Regions from separate parts of the Streptomyces sp. NPDC015130 genome, predicted to be linked through region 2. Evidence: riboswitches for the same ligand, from Rfam matches in the RefSeq annotation. Region 2 holds a riboswitch; each other region holds the start of a gene.

Region 1 (5,189 bases), on a different contig from region 2:
GCCGCTCGGCGGGGATGGCCTCCAGGCCGGTACGGAGCAGCTCCGCGGCCTCCTCGGCGCTCGGGACGCGCGGGGAGTGGATGTCGTAGACCCCGGGTCCCGCCTCGCGCGGGTAGCCGTGGGCGGCGAGCTCACGGGCGACCTGCATGTGGGAGCGGGCGGCCTCCAGGCTGATGACGTCGGCGTCGAGGTCGTCGATGGCCTGGACGACGTCGCCGAACTCGGCGTAGCACATGTGGGTGTGGATCTGGGTCTCCGGCCGCACTCCCGCGGTGGTGAGGCGGAAGGCCTCCGTCGCCCAGGACAGGTAGTCCCCGTGGTCGGCGGTGCGCAGGGGCAGGGTCTCGCGGAGGGCCGGTTCGTCCACCTGGATGACCGAAGTGCCCGCCGCCTCCAGGTCGTTCACCTCGTCGCGCAGGGCAAGGGCGACCTGGCGGGCGGTGTCGGCGAGGGGCTGGTCGTCACGGACGAAGGACCAGGCGAGCATGGTGACGGGGCCGGTGAGCATGCCCTTGACCGGCTTGGTGGTGAGGGACTGCGCGTACGTCGTCCAGCGGACCGTCATGGGCTCGGGCCGGGAGATGTCGCCGGCGAGGACGGGCGGCCGGACGTAGCGGGTGCCGTAGGACTGGACCCAGCCGTGCTGGGTGGCCAGGTATCCGGTGAGCTGCTCGGCGAAGTACTGCACCATGTCGTTGCGTTCCGGCTCGCCGTGGACGAGGACGTCCAGTCCGGTCTTCTCCTGGAAGGAGATCACCTCCTGGATCTCGGACCTGATCCGCTCCTCGTACCCGGCGGTGTCGGTCCGGCCCGCCCGCAGGTCGGCCCGGGCGCTCCGCAGCTCCGCGGTCTGCGGGAACGAGCCGATGGTCGTGGACGGCAGCAGCGGGAGCCGCAGGGCGGCGTGCTGGGCGGCGGCGCGGTCGCCGTACGGCTGGGAGCGGTGGGTGTCCGAGGCGGAGACGGCCGCGGCGCGGGAGCGGACGGCCGGGTCGCGGGTGATCGGGGAGGTCGCGCGCGAGGCGAGGTCGGCGCGGTTGGCGGCCAGTTCGGCGGTGACGGCCCCGGTGCCCTGCGAGAGACCCTTCGCGAGGGTGACGACCTCGGCGGTCTTCTGGCGGGCGAAGGCGAGCCAGCGCAGGATCTGCGGATCGGTGTCGCGTTCGGCCGCCGCGTCGAGCGGGACGTGCAGCAGCGAGCAGGAGGCGGCCACGTCGACCCGCTCGGCGAGACCGAGGAGGGTGCCGAGCGTGGTGAGCGAGGCGGTCAGGTCGTTGACCCAGACGTTGCGGCCGTCGACCACCCCGGCGACGAGCCGCTTGCCGGGCAGGCCGCCGACGGCGGCGAGCGCGTCCAGGTTGGCGGCCGCCCGCTCGGTGAAGTCGAGGGCCAGCCCCTCGACCGGTGCCTTCGCGAGGACCGGCAGGGCGTCGCCGAGCCGGTCGAAGTAGGAGGCGACCAGGAGCTTCGGCCGGTCCGTGAGCGCTCCGAGGTCGCGGTAGGCGCGGGCGGCGGCGTTCAGTTCCGCCGGGGTGCGGTCCTGGACGAGGGCCGGCTCGTCGAGCTGCGCCCACTCGGCGCCCCCCGCCCGGAGGTCGGCGAGGACCTCGGCGTACACCGGGAGCAGCCGGTCGAGGAGGGTCAGCGGGTCGAAGCCGGGCGCCACACCGGGTGCGGGCTTGGCGAGGAGCAGGTAGGTGACGGGGCCGACCAGGACCGGCCGGGCGGCGAGGCCCTCGGCCAGGGCCTCGCCGAGGGCGGCGACCTGCCGGGAGGAGTCGGCCGTGAAGACCGTGTCGGGTCCCAACTCAGGCACGAGATAGTGGTAGTTGGTGTCGAACCACTTGGTCATCTCCAGCGGCGCGACGTCCTGGGTGCCGCGCGCCATCGCGAAGTACCCGTCGAGCGGATCCGCCGCGACGGCGGCGCGGTGCCGCTCGGGGATCGCGCCCACCATGACGGTGGTGTCGAGGACGTGGTCGTAGTACGAGAAGTCGCCTGTGGGGACCTCGTCGAGGCCGGCGGCGGCGAGCCGCCGCCAGGTGTCGAGGCGCAGTCCGGCGGCGGTGTCCCGGAGGGCGTCGGCGGTGACGCGGCCCTTCCAGTAGCCCTCGACGGCCTTCTTCAGTTCGCGGTCCGGCCCCTGACGCGGGTAGCCGTGGAGGGTGGAACGCGCTGCCGCGGCTGCGGACTTGGTGGTCACGGAGATCTCCTTCGCGAGATGAATCCCTGAGATCCCGGGGACGGGACGGGGGCGCGAAGGGGTGACGGAACGGCCGGTACGACCCGGCGTGGTGCGACGGGGTCGTCCTGCTCGCTCTGTACGCCGACCCGCCCTCGAGGTCACCGGAATGTCCGCGCGCGGAATCGTCCGCGTGCGGGCAACGGGCAGGTCTTCGGACTCGCGGGCACGTCCTCACGGGGGAGGACACCTAGTGGCCGTCGCTTCCCAGGCCCGTCACGGGCCCAGTGCTGTGTGACGGCGGTCGTTCCCGCTCACCGCTGCGGGGCAGTCCCGGATTCCCACCGGGTTCCCTCTTACGACGCATCCCGTCCGGCTGACGGGGCGAACCAGCTGCACCGGCAGCGTAACCCGGCCCTCCGGCTGCGCGCACGCAAAAGGGCCCCGGGACCGCGCAGGGCCCCGGAGTCCGTCAGGTCACGGATGCGGACCGGTCAGCCGCCGCTCGGGCTGGGGACGCCTCCTGCCGGCCGGGGACAGCACGCCACCTTCCAGGGCAGGTCCGGCGGGCCGGAGCCGCAGGGCGGCCCGGAGGCCGTCTGTTAGGTTCCGAAGGCCCAGCGGTTCCGGCGCGGACGGGGACCTCACATCCCCGGCCGCCGGTCGAGAGGAAGAGTCGCACGATGGCCGTCATCCACCACACCACGATGCAGCCCACCAAACTGGAGCTGCTCGCCTCGTGGCTGCCCACCCGCGACTGGTACGGCGGCCGGGAGGGCGGGCCGGCCCCGGCCAAGGCGGGCGGCTTCCGGCTCGACGACCCGGCCGGCGAGGTGGGTATCGAGTTCATGGTGGTGACCGACGGCACCGAGCCGGGCGCTACCGCCTATCTGGTGCCCATGACCTACCGGGGGGCTCCGCTGGAGGGCGCCGAGCACGCGCTCATCGGCACGTCCGAGCACGGCGTCCTCGGCACGCGCTGGATCTACGACGGTGCCCACGACCCCGTGCTCGTCGGGGAGTTGTACGCCCTGCTGCGGGGCAAGGCGGTCGCGCAGCACCAGTCCGTGGACGACACGGTGGATCCGACGGTCTCCGTCACGGCACCGGCCGGGGACGCGCCCGACGCCGAGCTCGTACGGGTCGTGGACGGGGCCGACCACACCGCCGTGGTGCTGCGGGCGGACGGCGCGCCCGAGGAACTGACCCTGCGCGTACGGCGCGTCCTGCGGGCCGCCGACGAGGACGGCTCGCCGGACTCCGGCCGGGTCACCGCCGCGTGGCTGCTGCCGGACGGGAGCACCGCCCGCGGCTCGTACGTCACCGTCTAGTGGCTCGTCAGACAGCCTTGGCCGGGTAATGCGTCCAGGCGCGGATGGGTGAGTCGGGGGCGAAGTTGGTCTTCGGTTCTGCGTGAGCGTTGTGCCAGCGGATGTAAGCGGCGATGGCCGCGTTCTGCTCGTCGTGGCTGCGATGGTCGGTGCCGTTGAGCGCGAAGTAACGCAGGGCCGCGAACTCGGCCTCGATCCAGTTCAGCCAGGAGACCTTGCCCTCGCGCAGGATCCGGCGCAGGGTCTCCCGGCTGATGGCCGCGGTCACCTTCTGCTTGATGAGGTGGTCGGCGAGCTTGCTCAGGCTCCAGGTGGAGAACGCGGTGATCTTCCAGTCGGCGGGGGACGTCCGGGCGATCAGACAGATGTGCTCGCGCACCTCGTCACTGATCGTCTTGGGGGGTCCCCCGCTCCATTTTGGGGCCAGCGCATCGAACCCCCGCTCGGTGGAGGCGTGGATGACATCACGTTCGTAGTCCTCACCAACCTGCATCAACGTGGTGATGTCCTTCACCGACTGGCCCTGGGCGGACATCAGCACCACGATCGCCCGGCGGAGTTTCACCGGGTCCTTCGCGGTCCGGCTGATCCGCTGCAGCCTCCGGCCCTCGTCCATCGTGACCGGCCGGACGAACACACCCGGTCGTCGTCCCACGACCACCTCCAAGATCAGGTCTTGGAGACAGTCTGCTGCCCCACGAGCAGCAGGTCGCGCGACCGCTCTGAGCACTTCGGCTGGCGAGTCGGCGGGACGCAGTTTGCGGACAGGCCCCCAATCACACCGTCGGCGGTTCCAGGGCGACCCCGTCACGGAACCGGAACCCCAAGGCGTGAACAAGCGCGAAGACCAAGTCCTCCGCCAACGGATCACACTCAGCCACCAGGGCGGTCCTGAGCGCCACCGGGTCCGGCTGAAGGCCAGCCCCTCGGGCCCAGGCTGCAGCTCGCTCACCTACTTCGACCGAATCACCGATCCACTCACCAGGGAGGCCGTAATCCCGCGCCATCTCCGACGACAAGGCACATTGCCATGACAGGCCATCGGGACTCGCTGCCTGAACGGTCGCGAAGTCGCTGTCAACCACATGACAGACCAGGACAGAAGCTCGCGTCTCGTCAATGATCGAAGGCTCCGGATCAGCGATAGGACACGCTTGCAGGATCTGCCACTCGCCATCACGCGCCCACCACAACGGCACACAGTCCGACGCCCGCATCGCCGCCAACTCCGTCAGCGGCCGGCCGGCTCGCGCCACGATGAAAGACCCCGAGAACCCCATGACCGGGAACCATAGCCGTGATCACTGACACCGTTGATTACCCGGCCACGGCAGCGTGACAAGCCACTAGGGCGTGTTGCGAAAGTCCCGCCTGCCCGACGGGCGGCCGGCGCTACTTTCGCAACACGCCCTAGCTCGTACGTCACCGTCCACGGCGCCGCTCCCGGATCCTGCCGGACTCGCGGTGTGATCCGAAGGAAACGCCCACGGGGCTCGCAGGGCCCGTCGGGCGGGCCTCAGACCCAGTTGACCTCCGCCTTGGCGAGCAGCGGGTCGTCGACCAGCTCCCACAGCGCGACCGCGAGGTTCCCGCTGCGGTAGCGGCCGCCGAAGTGCAGACCGAGCACACGGTGGTCGGTGAGGTCGAACACGGGGGAGCCGCTGTTGCCGCCCAGC
Region 2 (5,189 bases):
CATCTGCGCCGGCATCCTCACCCTCGGCTTCTCCGACGCGGGCGACACCGCCTCCGTCACCCACCTGTGGGACCTCGGCGGCTTCTTCGCCGGCAAGGACGGCATCTACTCCACCCTGATGACCCTCCAGATGGTCATGTTCGCCTTCCTCGCCGTCGAGCTCGTCGGCGTCACCGCCGGTGAGTCGAAGGACCCGAAGACCGTCCTGCCCAAGGCCATCAACACCGTGCCGTGGCGCATCGCCGTCTTCTACGTCGGCGCGCTCATCATGATCCTTTCGGTCGTCCCGTGGACCGAGTTCAAGCCCGGCGTGTCCCCGTTCGTCGCGGCCTTCGAGAAGATGGGCCTCGGCGTCGGTGCCGCCATCGTCAACTTCGTCGTCCTGACGGCCGCGCTCTCCTCCTGCAACTCGGGCATGTACTCCACCGGCCGCATGCTGCGCGACCTCGCGCTCAACGGCCAGGGCCCGAAGGTCTTCACGAAGCTGACCCGCTCCGGCACCCCGCTGATCGGCACCACGTTCTCGGCCGCGCTGATGATGGTCGGCGTCTGGATCAACTACCAGTGGCCCGGTGAGGCGTTCAACTACGTCGTCTCCTTCGCGACCATCTCCGGCATGTGGGCCTGGATCGCCATCCTGATCTGCCACATCCGCTACCGCTCCAAGGCCGACCGCGGCGAGCTGCCCGAGTCCTCCTTCAAGGCGCCCGGCGGCATCTGGCTCAGCGCCTTCGCCCTGGCGTTCCTCGCGCTGGTCCTCGTGACCATGGGCATGGACGAGGGCAACCGGGTCGCGCTCTACGGAGCGCCGGTCTGGGGCCTGGTCCTCGCCGTCTCCTACCTGGTCCTCAAGGCCCGCAACCCCGAGGGCGCCGCCTTCGCCAAGCGTTCCTGACCTGCCGGGTCTCAGCATCCGGGCCGTTCCGTACCACTCCTCGGTACGGAACGGCCCGTCTGCTTATCCTGTCGGCATGCTGACCATCACCCGGGCCCTGTACGAGCAGATCGTGGAGCACTCCCGCGCGGACCACCCCGACGAGGCCTGCGGCGTGGTCGCGGGCCCGGCCGGCAGCGGCCGCCCCGAGCGCTTCATCCCCATGCTGAACGCCGCCCGCTCGCCCACGTTCTACGAGTTCGACTCCGCGGACCTGCTCAAGCTCTACCGCGACATGGACGACCGGGACGAGGAGCCCGTCATCGTCTACCACTCGCACACCGCGACCGAGGCCTACCCGTCCCGCACGGACATCTCGTACGCGAACGAGCCCCAGGCCCACTACGTCCTCGTCTCCACCGCCGACACCGACGACGCGGGCCCCTTCCAGTTCCGCTCCTTCACCATCGTCGAGGGCGTCGTGACCGAGGAGGACGTCGAGATCGTCGAGGCCTACGCGGAGTAGCGCCCCGACCCGGTCCCAGTGAGAGACTGTCCGGGACCAACGGGCGGCAGGAACCAGGAAACCGGTGCGAATCCGGTGCGGTCCCGCCACTGTGACCGCCTCCTCGGGAGGCGTGAGCCAGGAACTGACCTGCCGCCTCTCACCACCGATCGGGGACGTGGAAATCCCCGGAGGAGGCTCGACCGTCATGTCCTGGCGCCGTCCGCTGCTGCCCGCGCTCGCCCTCGTCCCGCTGCTCGCCGCCTGCTCGTCACCGGCGACCCCGCCCGCGTCCTCCGCGAAGCCCGGAGGGACCGCGCAGGGATTCCCGTACACCGTGGACAACTGCGGCGTGAAGACCACGTACCAGGCACCGCCGAAGCGCGTGGTCACCATGAACCAGCACGTCACCGAGGTGATGCTCGCCCTCGACCTGGAGAAGTCGCTGGTCGGCACCGCCTACCTCGACGACGAGGTCCTCCCCGCCTACAAGCAGGCCTACGACTCCGTCCCCGTCCTCGCGAAGGAGTACCCCTCCAAGGAGGCCCTCCTCGCCGCGAACCCCGACTTCGTCTACGGCGGTTACGCCTCCGCCTTCGACGCCAAGGACGGCCGCGGCCGCGACGACCTCAAGAAGTCCGGCATCTCCACCCGCCTCAACATCGAGTACTGCCCGTCCGGTTCGACCTCGGTCGACGACCTCTACCGCGAAGTCCGCGAGATCGGCCGGACCTTCGACGTCGGCGCCCGCGCCGAGGCATGGACCCGAGAGGCCCGTACCACCCTCGCCGCCACCGAGAAGCGCCTCAAGGGCACCCCGCCGGTCTCCGTCTTCGTCTACGACAGCGGAGACAAGACCGCGTTCACGGCGGGCGGCAAGGGCATCGGCAACGAGCTCATCACCCGGGCGGGCGGCAAGAACGTCTTCTCCGACCTCGACAAGGCCTTCGGCGACGCCACCTGGGAACAGGTCGTCGACCGCCGGCCCGAGGTCATCGTCATCTACGACTACGGCACCACCACCGTCGAGCAGAAGAAGAAGCGGCTCCTCGACGACCCCGTCCTGAAGGACGTCCCCGCGATCAAGAACCGCCGGTTCGCCGTCATGCCGCTCTCCGACACCGTCCTCGGCGTCCGGGTCCCCGCCGCCGTCGACAAGCTCGCCGCCCAGCTCCACCCGGCCCGGTGAGCACGGTCCTCGACAGGGCCGGGACACCGACGGAGAGGAGCGCACCCGCCTCCGGGACCTCGCGGTACGTCCTCGTCGTCGCCGGACTCGCCCTGGCCCTGGCCCTCGCCGGCATCGCCTCGCTCGCCCTCGGCTCCGTCCGCATCCCGCCCGGCCAGGTGCTCGACGCCCTGACCGGGCGGGCGGCCCCCTCCCCGTACCGGACGATCGTGCTCGACGTCCGGCTGCCCCGGGTCCTGCTCGGCGTCGTCGTCGGCGCCGGGCTCGCCGTCGTCGGCACCGTCCTCCAGGCCCTCGTCGACAACCGGCTCGCCGACCCCTTCCTCCTCGGGATCTCCTCCGGCGCCTCCGCCGGAGCCGTCCTCGTGCTGGTCCTCGGCATCGGGGGAGGGGTGACCACCACGATCGCCCTGCCCGGCGCGGCCTTCGCCGGCGCGCTCCTCGCCCTCGTCCTCGTCTACGGGCTCGCGCGCCGCGGCGGGACCCTGACCGGCGCCCGGCTCGTCCTCGCCGGGGTCGCCGTCTCGTACGTGCTCTCCGCCCTCGCCACCCTGCTCCTCGTCGTCGCCGGCCGGCCCGAGCAGTTCCAGGAGGCGCTGTACTGGTCCCTCGGCGGCCTCGGCAGCGCCCGCTGGGACACCCTCCTCCTGCCCGCCGCCGTCCTCGTCCTCGGCGTCGGCGCTCTCGTCGCCCTCGCCCGCCCGCTCGACCTGCTGCTCGTCGGCGAGGAGGGCGCCACCGTCCTCGGCCTGGACACCGCCCGCTTCCGCGCCGCCGTCTTCGTCCTCGCCTCCCTCGTCACCGCCGTCATGGTCGCGGCCAGCGGAGCCGTCGGCTTCGTCGGACTCATGGCCCCGCACGCCGCCCGGCTCGCCGTCGGCGCCCCGCACCGCCGCCTCCTCCCGGTCGCCGCCCTCGGCGGGGCGCTCGCCCTCGTCCTCGCCGACCTCGCCGCCCGGACCGTTGCCGCGCCCCAGGACATCCCCGTCGGCGTCCTCACCGCACTCATCGGCGGCCCGTTCTTCCTGTGGCTGATGCGCCGCCGCCCCGAAGGAGCACCCCTGTGACCGAGCTGCGGCTCCACGGACTCTCGTACGGAAGACGCCTCCGCTCCGCCGACCTCACCGTCCGCAGCGGCGAGACCGTCGGCCTCATCGGCCCCAACGGCAGCGGCAAGACCACCCTCCTGCGCTGCGTCTACGGGACCCTCACCGCCACCGCCGGACACGCCGCGCTCGACGGCGACGACCTCCACGCCCTCGGCCCCAAGGCCCGCGCCCGCCGCGTCGCCACCGTCCCGCAGGACAGCGGCACCGAGTTCGAACTCACCGTCCGCGAACTGGTCGCCCTCGGCCGCTCCCCGCACAAGCGCTTCTGGGAGGGCGACACCGGCGCCGACCGGGAGCGCGCCGACACCGCCCTCGCCCGCGTCGGCCTCACGGAGCTCGCCGACCGCCCCTTCCCCACCCTCTCCGGCGGCGAGCGCCAGCGCGCCCTGGTCGCCCGCGCCCTCGTCCAGGACCCGGCCCTCCTCGTCCTCGACGAGCCCACCAACCACCTGGACATCCGCCACCAGCTCGACGTCCTCGCCCTCGTCCGCACCCTGGGCACCACCAACCTGCTCGCCCTGCACGACCTCAACCTCGCGGCGGCCTACTGCGACCGCCTCTACGTCATGGTGGAGGGCCGGGTCGTCACCGGAGGCACCCCCGCCGAGGTCCTCACCCCCGAGCTCCTCGCCGCCGTCTACGGGGTCGATGCCGAGGTCATCCCGCACCCCAGGACCGGCAGCCCGACCGTCGTCTACCTGCACAGTCCGGTGGGCGGTCAGAAACTATCCACCATGTGAGATCACATTCCGGAACCCGGACCGGGAATCGATACGATGAGCCCATGGTTTCCCACGACGTGAGCGAAGAGACTCCGGGCACACCCCTGCTCGTGGCACGCCTGCACGTCGACCTGTGCCGCCTCGCCAGCGCGATGTGTACGTCCCGCGCTGCGCTCTGAGCTACCGGCCGAGCGCCTTCCGTACGACCCCCCTCCGCGCGGGGCCCCAGCAGCGCGCCCACCACGCCACTTCCGACAGGAGCCCACGTCATGGCCATCGAGGTCCGCATCCCGACCATCCTCCGCACCTACACCGACGGCGAGAAGGCCGTCGAGGGCAGCGGTGACACCCTCGCCGCCCTCTTCGCCGACCTGGAGACCCGCCACAACGGCATCGAGGCCCGCATCGTGGACGGCGGCAAGCTCCGCCGCTTCGTCAACGTCTACCTGAACGACGAGGACGTCCGCTTCCTCGACGGCATCGACACCAAGCTCTCCGACGGCGACAGCGTCACGATCCTGCCGGCCGTCGCCGGCGGCATGGTCTGATCCACATGCGCTACGACTCCTCGCTGGCGGCGGTCGGCAACACGCCGCTCGTCCGCCTCCCCCGGCTCTCGCCCTCGGACTCCGTCCGGATCTGGGCGAAGCTGGAGGACCGCAACCCGACCGGCTCGGTCAAGGACCGCCCCGCGCTCCACATGATCGAGCAGGCGGAGAAGGACGGCCGGCTCACGCCCGGCTGCACCATCCTGGAGCCGACCAGCGGCAACACGGGCATCTCGCTCGCC
Region 3 (5,189 bases), on a different contig from region 2:
TCGACCTTGTTGTCGGAGCCGTGCCGGATCTGGCCGGGGCGGAGCACCGGCACCCGGTCCAGGTAGGTGGTGTAGCCGACGAGGACGTCGGCGTTGACGAGCGCACCGCGCGACTCGGGTGTCAGCCAGGGCGCGCCGGCCGGGCCGGTGCCGACGACGACGACCTCGCCCGCCGCGCGGACGGGGGGCTCCTGGTCGACGCGGGAGGGCAGGACGGCGACGGAGAAGTACGGGACCGACTCGGGGTCGATCTCGGACAGGGTGCCCGTCCGCTCGCCCGCCATGAACGCCCGCTCCACGTACCGGGCGTCGTCGAGGCGGCCCGCCCGCTCCAGGGCGCGCTTCACGGTGGGGAAGGTGCGGCCGAGCTTCATGACGACCGCCGAGTCGGTGCCCGCGAGGCGGGCCGTCAGCTCGTCCTCCGGCAGGGTGCCGGGGATGATCGTGAGGACCTCCTCCGCCTCGCACAGCGGCTCGCCGAGCCGGGCGGCGGCGGCGCTCACCGAGGTGACGCCGGGGATGACGGTCGTGTCGTAGCGGTCCGCGAGCCGCTTGTGCATGTGCTGGTACGAGCCGTAGAAGAGCGGGTCGCCCTCGGCGAGGACGGCGACCGTGCGGCCGGCGTCGAGGTGCGCGGCGAGGCGGGCCGCGGCCTCCTCGTAGAAGTCGTTCAACGCGCCCCGGTAGCCGCCGGGGTGGTCGGTGGTCTCGACGGTGAGCGGGTACATCAGCCGCTCCTCGACGTGGTCCTCGCGGATGTGCTCGGCGGCGATGGAGCGCGCGATCGAGCGGCCGTGGCGGGCCGAGTGGTAGGCGACGACGTCGGCGGCGGCGATGGCCTTGACCGCCGCGACCGTCATGAGGTTCGGGTCGCCGGGGCCGAGCCCGACGCCGTACAGCTTGCCGGGCGCGGCGGCGGCCCGGTCGCCGGTCGTGGCGTCCGGCCGGTCGGCCGTCGGGTCGCCGGTCGTGTGCGCGCTGCTCATGCCTGGATCTCCGCTTCGTGAGCGATCGCGTTGATCGCGGCGGCCGTCATGGCGCTGCCGCCGCGCCGGCCCCGTACGACCAGGTAGTCGAGGCCGAGCCCGTTCTCGGCGAGCGCGTCCTTGGACTCGGCGGCGCCGATGAAGCCGACCGGTATGCCGAGGACGGCGGCGGGCTTCCCCGCGCCCTTCGCGATCATCTCCAGGAGGTGGAAGAGGGCGGTGGGGGCGTTGCCGATGGCGACGACGGAGCCTTCGAGGCGGTCCCGCCACAGTTCGAGCGCGGCGGCGGAGCGGGTGGTGCCGAGTTCGGCGGCGAGGCCCGGCACGGTCGGGTCGGAGAGCGCGCAGAGCACCTCGTTGTCGGCGGGCAGCCGCTTGCGGGTGACGCCGCTGGCGACCATCTGCGCGTCGCAGAGGATCGGGGCGCCGGAGCGGAGGGCCTCGCGGGCGTTCGCGACGACCCGCGGGGAGTACGCGATGTCCTGGACGAGGTCGGTCATGCCGCAGGCGTGGATCATCCGGACCGCCACCTGGGCGACGTCGGCGGGCAGGCCCGCGAGGTCCGCCTCGGCGCGGATCGTGGCAAAGGACCGGCGGTAGATCTCCGCCCCGTCCTTCTCGTAGTCGAACATCCTGTTGCTCTCGCTCATCTCGTCGTGCGGGCCGTGGTCACTGCGTCGGGCAGGGCGGTACGGGGGGTGGGGGCGCCGTCCACCAGGTAGGCGCCGTCGGCGGTGGCGACGACGTCGACCCAGGTGCCGTGCGGGTGCCCGCAGCGGCGCTCGCACCCGGAGTAGTGGACGGGGAGGCCCCGTGCCGACCCCGGGACCGCGTCCGCGCGGACGTCCGCGAGGGACTTGGCGCAGCCCGGCCGCCCGGTGCAGGCGCTGACGCCGGCCCAGGGGGAGTCGGGGCGGGTGATCAGCCCGTGGGCTTCGAGGGCGGCGAGCCGGTCCTCGTACGGCCCCGCTCCGGCTCCTGCGACGACCGCGCCGCGCCACGGCGTCAGCCGGACCTCCTCGGCGGGCAGCAGCGCGCGCAGCTGGGCGGCGGTGAGGCGGCCGAGGGGCGCGAGGACGTACAGGGAGCCGGCGCCGAGGGGCCCGGGGGTGAGCGGTGGGCCGTGGACCAGCAGGGAGTCGGCCGCCGTCACGGGCTCCGCCGCGATGCCCGCGCGGTCGAGCGCGCCCGCCACGTCAGGGGCGCAGCCCTCGGGCAGCTCCCGCACCCGCCAGGCGCCGGTCCCGGCGGCGCGGGCGGCGTCGAGGAAGGCCCCGGCGGCGGCGAGCGCGGCGCGGGGCGCGTCGGCTCCGGCGACCCGCCAGGCCCGCCCGCCGACGTACAGGCGCGCGGCGCCCGGCTCCGGCGTGGTGCTCGGCCCCGGCGTGACGCCCGGCTCCGGCGTGACGCCCGGCTCTGGCGTGACGCCCGGCTCCGGCGTGACGCCCGGCTCCGGCGTGGTGCTCGGCCCCGGCCCCGCACCCGGCTCCACTGCGACCAAGGTCACATCGCCGCCGAGGCCCGCCACGTCGGCGCGGCCGTCGTCGAGGACGAAGAGGAAACGGCCGGAAAGCGCCGCTGCCCAGGGCTCGGCGCAGAGCAGGGCGTCCAGCTCGCGGGCCCACAACTGGACCTCGGGGCCGCCGAGTCCGTCGAGGCCCGCGGCGGGGGAGGCCACGATGTTGCGCACGCGCTCGTGCGTGGGGGAGGGCAGCAGGCCCGCCTCCGCGAGCAGCGCGGCGAGCTCCGCCCCGCACTCCTCCGCGAGGCCGCGCAGCTCCGCGTTCCCCCGGGAGGTGAGGCTGATCCGCCCGTCGCCGAGGGTCTCCGCGGCGGCCGCCAGCGTCTCGACCTGATGCGCCGTCAGGCGTCCTGCGGGCAGCCGCAGTCGGGCCAGCCGGCCGTCGTCGGCGGCGTGCAGGCGCAGCGCCCCGGGGCAGGCGTCGCCACGGTCCCGCTTGCGCGCTTCGTCCCGTTCGGGAGTCGAGGGTGGGGTGGGCGGCATGGCGGCGAGCATACCCACGGGGAACCGGGCCGCCACCGAGTGTGATCCGGCCGACTCCACGGCCCGCCCCGCCCCGCCGACGCCACGATCTAGGATGCAGATCGGCATGGGGTCCCAGGACCCCGGGGAGGAAGCCCGGTGAGAATCCGGCGCGGTCCCGCCACTGTGAGCCCGTACCGGCGACGGTACGGGTGAGTCAGGAACTCCCGCCGTCCACACGACCACCCGGGGCGCGGACAACCCCGAGGAAGGGCCTGCGCTCGCCATGCTTCTGCTGCTGTCGCACTCCGACACCGACCTGCTCAGCGCCCGCGCGGCGAACGCCGCCTCCGCCGGAACCGGCGGCCCGGTGGAGTACCGCTTCGCCAACCCCTCCCGGCTGCCCCTCGCCGACCTCCCCGGCCTCCTCGACGGCGTCGACCTCGTCGTCGTCCGCCTCCTGGGCGGCATCCGCTCCTGGGAGGAGGGGATCGACGCGATCCGCGCCACCGGGAAGCCGGTCGTCGTGCTCAGCGGCGAACAGGCCCCCGACGCGCAGCTGATGGAGACGTCGACCGTCCCCGTCGGCGTCGCCACCGAGGCGCACGCCTACCTCGCGCACGGCGGCCCCGCCAACCTGGAGCAGCTGGCCCGCTTCCTCTCCGACACCGTCCTCCTCACCGGCCACGGCTTCGAGGCCCCGGCCGCCGCCCCCACCTGGGGACCGCTGGAGCGCACGGCCCGACGCACGGACGGCCCGACGATCGCGGTGCTCTACTACCGCGCCCACCACATGAGCGGGAACACCGCCTTCGTCGACACCCTCTGCGCGGCCGTCGAGGACGCGGGCGCGCAGGCGCTCCCGCTGTACGTGGCGTCGCTGCGGGCCCCCGAGCCCGAGCTGCTCGACCGGCTCCGCACCGCCGACGCCATCGTCACCACCGTCCTCGCGGCGGGCGGCACCAAGCCCGCCGAGGCGCAGGCCGCCGATATGGGGATGGCGCAAGGCGCCTCGTTTGAGGGCGGTGGTGGGCGACGGGCGGGCGAGGAGGCCTGGGACGCGGGCGCGCTCGCCGCGCTCGACGTGCCGATCCTCCAGGCGCTGTGCCTGACCGGTTCGCGGGAGAACTGGGAGGAGAACGACGAGGGCCTGTCGCCGCTGGACGCGGCCAGCCAGGTCGCCGTGCCCGAGTTCGACGGCCGGCTCATCACCGTCCCGTTCTCCTTCAAGGAGATCGACGCGGACGGCCTGCCCGCGTACGTCGCGGACGCCGAGCGCGCCGCCCGCGTCGCCGGGATCGCGGTCCGTCACGCGCGCCTGCGGCACATCCCGAACGCGGAGAAGAAGCTGGCGCTGGTCCTCTCCGCGTACCCGACGAAGCACTCCCGCATCGGCAACGCGGTGGGCCTGGACACCCCGGCCTCCGCCGTGGCCCTCCTGCGCCGGCTGATCGCCGAGGGGTACGACTTCGGTCCGGCCGAGGACCTCCCGGGCCTGGTCTCCGGCGACGGCGACGAGCTGATCTACGCCCTGATCGAGGCCGGCGGCCACGACCAGGACTGGCTCACCGAGGAGCAGCTCGCCCGGAACCCCGTCCGCATCCCGGCCGCCGACTACAAGCGCTGGTACGCCGAACTCCCCGCCGAGCTGCGGTCGGACGTCGAGGAGCACTGGGGCCCGGCGCCGGGCGAGATGTTCCTGGACCGCTCCCGCAACCCGGAGGGCGACATCGTCCTCGCCGCCCTGCGGCGCGGGAACCTGCTGATCCTCATCCAGCCGCCGCGCGGCTTCGGCGAGAACCCGATCGCGATCTACCACGACCCCGATCTGCCGCCGTCCCACCACTACCTGGCCGCCTACCGCTGGATCGCCGCCCGTGCCGAGGACGGCGGCTTCGGCGCCGACGCCATGGTCCACCTGGGCAAGCACGGCAACCTGGAGTGGCTGCCCGGCAAGAACGCCGGCCTGTCCGCCGCCTGCGGTCCGGACGCGGCCCTCGGCGACATCCCGCTGGTCTACCCCTTCCTCGTCAACGACCCGGGCGAGGGCACGCAGGCCAAGCGGCGCGTGCACGCGACCCTCGTCGACCACCTGGTGCCGCCGATGGCGCGCGCCGAGTCCTACGGCGACATCGCGCGTCTGGAGCAGCTCCTCGACGAGTACGCGCAGATCTCGTCCATGGACCCGTCCAAGCTGCCCGCGATCCGCGCGCAGATCT
Region 4 (5,189 bases), on a different contig from region 2:
ATCGGCGAGGGCCCGGACGGCGGTGGACTTGGCGGTGCCCTTCTCACCCCGCACGAGCACACCGCCCACGGCCGGACTCACCGCGTTGAGCAGCAACGCGAGCCGCAGATCGTCCATGCCGACGACGGCGGTGAACGGGTACCGGGTGCTCATCGGTCGGTTCCTTCCTCAGGTTCGGTCAGCTGATGTGTGTGCCCGACGGCCGCCGACGGCGGACAACCCCCGACGGGGACCGTCCGCCCGGAACCTCTCCGGATCCCGCGCGCACTCACGGCGCACCCGGCGGCACGAACGGCAGCCCCGCCGGGGCCCCCTCCTCGATCAGCCGCAGCAGCGCGTCCGTGTCCGCGTGCTCCTCGATCAGGTCTCCGAGCCGGTCCAGCTGCTCCTCCCGCAGGGTGCCGAACGACGTGTCGGGGGCCGGCACGAACCGCCGCCCCGCCGCCGCCGCGACCTCCCGCAGGAACGCCCGCCGGAACCCGTCGCTCTCCAGGGAGCCGTGCCAGTGCGTACCCCACACGGAGCCGACCCGGCACCCGTCGAGGAACGGCTCCCCGCCCAGCACGTCCGCGACGCCGTGGTGGATCTCGTACCCCTCGACCCGCTCCCCGAGCGCCTCGCCGACCGGCCGCGCCAGGGTCTTCTCGCGCGCGAACCGCACCCGTACGGGCAGCAGCCCGAGCCCGTCGACGGTCCCGGCCTTCGACTCGACCTCGTCGTCGATCCGCTCGCCGAGCGCCTGGAAGCCGCCGCAGATCCCGAGGACCGGCCGCCCCTCCGCCGCGCGCCGGACCAGCTCGTCCGCGAGGCCCCGCTCGCGGAGCCACGCGAGCGCCTTGACCGTCCCCCGGGTGCCCGGGACGACGACGAGGTCCGCGTCGACGAGCTCCTCCGGCCGGTCGACGAACCGGACGACGACGCCCGGCTCGGCGGCCAGCGCGTCGACGTCGGTGAAGTTCGACATCAGCGGTACGGCGCACACGGCGACCCGCAGGACGTCCGCGCCGACCGGGGGCGCGACGACGGACTCGCGGACGGTGCCCCGCAGCGAGACCCGGAGCCCGTCCTCCTCGTCGATGCCGAGCCCGTGCGCGTACGGCAGGACGCCGAAGGTCCGCCGCCCGGTGAGCCCGTGCAGCATGTCGAGACCCGGCTCGAGCAGGGTCACGTCACCGCGGAACTTGTTCACGAGGTATCCGGCGACGAGCTGCTGGTCCTCGGGCGAGAGCAGCGCCGTCGTCCCGAAGAACTGGGCGAAGACCCCGCCCCGGTCGATGTCGCCGACCACGACGACGGGCAGGTTCGCGGCCCGTGCGATGCCCATGTTCACGATGTCCGTGCGCCGCAGGTTGATCTCGGCCGGACTGCCCGCCCCCTCGCAGATCACGGCGTCGTACATGCCCCGGAGTTCCTCCAGGCACGCCAGGACCGGCTCGAAGAGTTCCTTCTGCCGTCCCCCGTGCAGTGCCTTCCCGGGGGACGACCCGCCGGACCCCCCGAAGAACCCGCGGGCGCTCAGCTCGCCCACCGGTTTCCCCATGAGGACGACCTGGCTGGAGCGGTCGCTGCCCGGCTTGAGCAGCACGGGGTTCATGAGCGCGGTCGGCTCGACGCGGGCGGCCTGCGCCTGCATGGCCTGGGCCCGCCCGATCTCGGCGCCCTCGCGGGTCACGAAGGAGTTGAGGGACATGTTCTGCCCCTTGAACGGCGCCACCTTCAGGCCCTTGCGGACCAGCCAGCGGCAGATGCCGGCCGTCACGACGCTCTTGCCGGCGTCGGACGTGGTCCCGGCGACCAGCAGCCCCCCACCCCTCATGCGTTCCTCCGCTTCACGGCACCGATGATCATGCGGCCGCCGACGCAGGCGGCCAGGGTCAGTGCGGTCACCCGGCGTGAGAGCCGGACCGCCCGGTCGATGTCGGCGACCTCGACGGGCCGCCCTTCCCCGTTCAGCACGGGCCGGTGCTCGACCCGCCCGCCGTACGCGAGGGTCCCCCCGAGCCGTACGCCGAGGGCGCCCGCGAAGGCGGCCTCGACGGGGCCCGCGTTGGGGCTGGGGTGCTTCGCCGCGTCCGCCCGCCAGGCCCGTACGGCTCCCCGCGGGTTCCCTCCGGCGAGCGTCGCGGCGGCGGCCGTCAGCCGGGCCCCGGGCCAGCCCGCCACGTCGTCGAGACGGGCCGAGGCCCAGCCGAAGCGCCGGTGGCGCGGCGACTTGTGGCCGACCATGGCGTCGAGGGTGTTGACGGCCCGGAAGGCGAGGAGGCCCGGCACGCCCGCGACCGCACCCCAGAACAGGGCGCCGACCACGGCGTCGGAGGTGTTCTCGGCGACGGACTCGACGACCGCGCGGGCCATCGCGGGACCGTCCAGGGACTGCGGGTCGCGCCCGCACAGGTGCGGCAGCCGCTCCCGGGCGACCTCCAGGTCCCCGGCGGCGAGCGCCCCGCCGATCGCGCGGGCCTCCCGCCCCAGGGTCGTACCGCCGACGACGGCCCACACGGAGGCGGCGGTCAGTGCGACGGCGGCGGCCGGCCGGTCCCGGACGGCCCGGGCGGCGAGGGCGCCGAGGGCGGCGGTGGAGCCGGCGCAGACGGCGGTGTGCAGGGCGCCCCAGCCGCGGTGGTCGTGGTGGAGGCGCTGTTCGACGGCGGCGGCGGCCCGGCCGAAGGCGGCGACGGGGTGTCCGCGGCGGGGATCGCCGACGAGCTGGTCGACGGCGAGCCCGAGGGCGGCGCCGTACGCGAATCCGCCCGGGGAGAGGCGGCTGGCTCTGATGCGGCCGGGCATGGGCGCATGTCCTCACTCAGGGTCCGCGCCCTGGATCGACGTGACCGGCGGCGAGAGTTCCTGACTCCCGGACCCCTCGGATCCGGTCACAGTGGCGGGACCGCGCCGGATTCGCACCGGACTTCCTCTGCTGCCGCCGTAATGGCCTCGGCAGTCCACCACGGGCCGCGAACAGCCGTCAACTCACCCTTGACCTGCGACGGGTCACTGTGCGAAGCACCACAAACACGGCGGCCGGGCGGCCCGTCACCCGAAGGTGCGGACCGCCCGGCCGCCGTGGAGAGAGAGGACCGTCAGACGACGATCAGGTAGATGCCGTACGCCACGGCCGCCGCGCACAGCGCGAAGCAGGCGTAGGCACCGGTGCGGGCCAGGGTCGCGGAGCCGCCGTTCGCGGCCGCCTCCTCCTGCTTGCCGAGGCCGACGATCCCGAGGGTGAAGAGGCCCACGAGGGCGACGGTCGCCAGGAGGCTGACCCCGAAGACGGAGCCGAGGGCTGCCCAGTCGATCTTCATGTCGTTCGTTCCTTACACCGTTGCGGCGGGGGCCGGGGGAGCGGTCGGGTCCGTGGGAACCGGCGCCGGGATGGTGGTCTTGAGGTCCTCGTCCGCGACGGCGGCGACGGAACCGGCGGCCGGCGGCGGGGTGACGGCCGCGATGGCGGTGGTCACGACGCCCGCGGGCTCCTCGTCCAGGTCGTCGGCGGTGACGTTGTGGTGGTCGACCGGCTTGCGGCGGGAGAGCGCCCAGATCACGGCCGAGCCGGAGACCAGCAGGACGGCCGTGGCGGCGATGCCCCAGGGGCCCTGCTTGGTGAGGAACTCGGCGCCGGCGCCGACGAGACCCGCGGCGGGCAGGGTCAGACCCCAGGCGACGAACATCCGGGTGGCGGTCGACCAGCGGACGACACCGCCCTTGCGGCCGAGGCCGGCACCCATCACGGCACCCGAGCAGGACTGCGTGGTGGAGAGGGAGAAGCCGAGGTGCGAGGAGGCCAGGATGACCGTGGCGGCGCTGGTCTGGGCGGCGAAGCCCTGCTGCGGCTGGAGGTCGGTGAGGCCCTTGCCCATGGTGCGGATGATGCGCCAGCCGCCGAGGTAGGTGCCGGCCGCGATGGCGACACCGGCGGAGACGATGACCCACATCGGGGGGTTCGAGCCGGGGGCGACGACACCCTGGGTGACCAGGGCGAGGGTGATGATGCCCATCGTCTTCTGGGCGTCGTTGGTGCCGTGGGCGAGGGAGACGAGACCGGCGGAGGCGATCTGGCCGGCCCGGTAGCCCTTGGCCGTCGACTTGGCCTCGGGGTTCGCCTTGATCTTGTACGTCAGCTTCGTGGCGGCCATCGCGGCGAGACCCGCGACGAGCGGCGCGGCGACGGCCGGGATGAGGACCTTGGTGACGATGGTCGAGCCGTTGACCGCGGACCAGCCGGCCGACATGACCGCGGCGCCGATGAGGCCGCCGAAGAGCGCGTGGGAGGAGCTGGACGGCAGGCCCAGGAGCCAGGTCAGCAGGTTCCACAGGATGGCGCCCACGAGCGCCGCGAAGATCACTTCTGTACGAATGCCCTCTTCGTTGATGATCCCGCCGGAGATCGTCTTGGCGACCTCCACGGACAGGAACGCGCCGACGAGGTTCAGCACGGCGGACATGGCCACCGCCGTCTTGGGCTTCAGTGCACCGGTCGAGATGGTCGTGGCCATCGCGTTGGCGGTGTCGTGGAAACCGTTCGTGAAATCGAACACGAGAGCTGTCACGACCACAATGGCGAGCAGCAGCGTGATGTGTTCCATTTACCCAGGCAATCGTTTGACGTCAGTGGCTCGACGAACGTAGGCAACCTGGGTGAACGGAAGATGAACTGGGGCGGGCGACGTGGTGTCCCCATCCGGTGTCAAGACATTCCGCTTAGCCCTCGACGGAGCCGGTGTCCACGATGCGGTCACCCTGCGACCCCGGGTAATCCGGGCCCTCGCGGGGCTCCGGCACCCCGGCCCGGCCCCTCCCCCGCCACCCCGTTCCGCCCCCTGGACCGGACCATCCGACCGGGGGACCCCGTCGAGGAGACCCATGTCACTCCCCGGAGGGACCCGGCGGAGGCGGCGGCCGGCGCCCGGCCCCGGGAACCACGGGCGGCACCCCGGCCGGGTCCGCCCGGTGGCAGGCCGCCCGTCACCTGCCGACACTGGGATCGTGCGCCCGGCTACAGCGACGGCAGCGGCCGTCACCACCCTGATCGGTGTCGGCGCGGCCGCGGTAGCGGCCGGCCGGTACGCCAGCGACGTCGCCCTCAAGGTGCCGTCCGGACGACCACTCCCGGGAGACCCGAGACTGACCGTGCACGCCACGGGTCCCGAACGGATCACCCTCACCCGCAGCCTCGCCTCGCTGCGCCCCGG

The links. A riboswitch is a leader RNA that binds a small molecule or an ion and turns the genes downstream of it on or off. The one in region 2 is predicted to bind cobalamin.
Region 1: another riboswitch for cobalamin. It lies ahead of metE (5-methyltetrahydropteroyltriglutamate--homocysteine S-methyltransferase); the one in region 2 lies ahead of ACF08F_RS14105 (ABC transporter substrate-binding protein).
Region 3: another riboswitch for cobalamin. It lies ahead of cobN (cobaltochelatase subunit CobN); the one in region 2 lies ahead of ACF08F_RS14105 (ABC transporter substrate-binding protein).
Region 4: another riboswitch for cobalamin. It lies ahead of ACF08F_RS36770 (cobalamin biosynthesis protein); the one in region 2 lies ahead of ACF08F_RS14105 (ABC transporter substrate-binding protein).

What each region holds. Positions count from the first base shown of each region.
Region 1 covers NZ_JBIBVC010000007.1:406,062-411,250, forward strand. Annotated here, with positions in the region: gene metE (5-methyltetrahydropteroyltriglutamate--homocysteine S-methyltransferase) at 1-2,203, opposite strand, end outside; cobalamin riboswitch at 2,370-2,591, opposite strand; gene ACF08F_RS18005 (1,4-alpha-glucan branching protein) at 2,866-3,513, shown strand; gene ACF08F_RS18010 (transposase) at 3,521-4,168, opposite strand; gene ACF08F_RS18015 (trypsin-like serine peptidase) at 5,030-5,189, opposite strand, start outside.
Region 2 covers NZ_JBIBVC010000006.1:28,946-34,134, forward strand. Annotated here, with positions in the region: gene ACF08F_RS14095 (amino acid permease) at 1-895, shown strand, start outside; gene ACF08F_RS14100 (Mov34/MPN/PAD-1 family protein) at 972-1,400, shown strand; cobalamin riboswitch at 1,416-1,548, shown strand; gene ACF08F_RS14105 (ABC transporter substrate-binding protein) at 1,588-2,568, shown strand; gene ACF08F_RS14110 (FecCD family ABC transporter permease) at 2,661-3,635, shown strand; gene ACF08F_RS14115 (ABC transporter ATP-binding protein) at 3,632-4,417, shown strand; gene ACF08F_RS14120 (putative leader peptide) at 4,462-4,578, shown strand; gene ACF08F_RS14125 (MoaD/ThiS family protein) at 4,669-4,947, shown strand; gene ACF08F_RS14130 (PLP-dependent cysteine synthase family protein) at 4,953-5,189, shown strand, end outside.
Region 3 covers NZ_JBIBVC010000001.1:395,597-400,785, forward strand. Annotated here, with positions in the region: gene cobJ (precorrin-3B C(17)-methyltransferase) at 1-860, opposite strand, end outside; gene ACF08F_RS01890 (precorrin-8X methylmutase) at 983-1,618, opposite strand; gene ACF08F_RS01895 (cobalamin biosynthesis protein CobG) at 1,633-3,003, opposite strand; cobalamin riboswitch at 3,083-3,216, shown strand; gene cobN (cobaltochelatase subunit CobN) at 3,257-5,189, shown strand, end outside.
Region 4 covers NZ_JBIBVC010000029.1:57,156-62,344, reverse strand. Annotated here, with positions in the region: gene ACF08F_RS36780 (putative cobaltochelatase) at 1-153, opposite strand, end outside; gene ACF08F_RS36775 (cobyric acid synthase) at 269-1,816, opposite strand; gene ACF08F_RS36770 (cobalamin biosynthesis protein) at 1,813-2,787, opposite strand; cobalamin riboswitch at 2,822-2,954, opposite strand; gene ACF08F_RS36765 (hypothetical protein) at 3,081-3,302, opposite strand; gene ACF08F_RS36760 (anion permease) at 3,315-4,583, opposite strand; gene ACF08F_RS36755 (alpha/beta hydrolase) at 4,984-5,189, shown strand, end outside.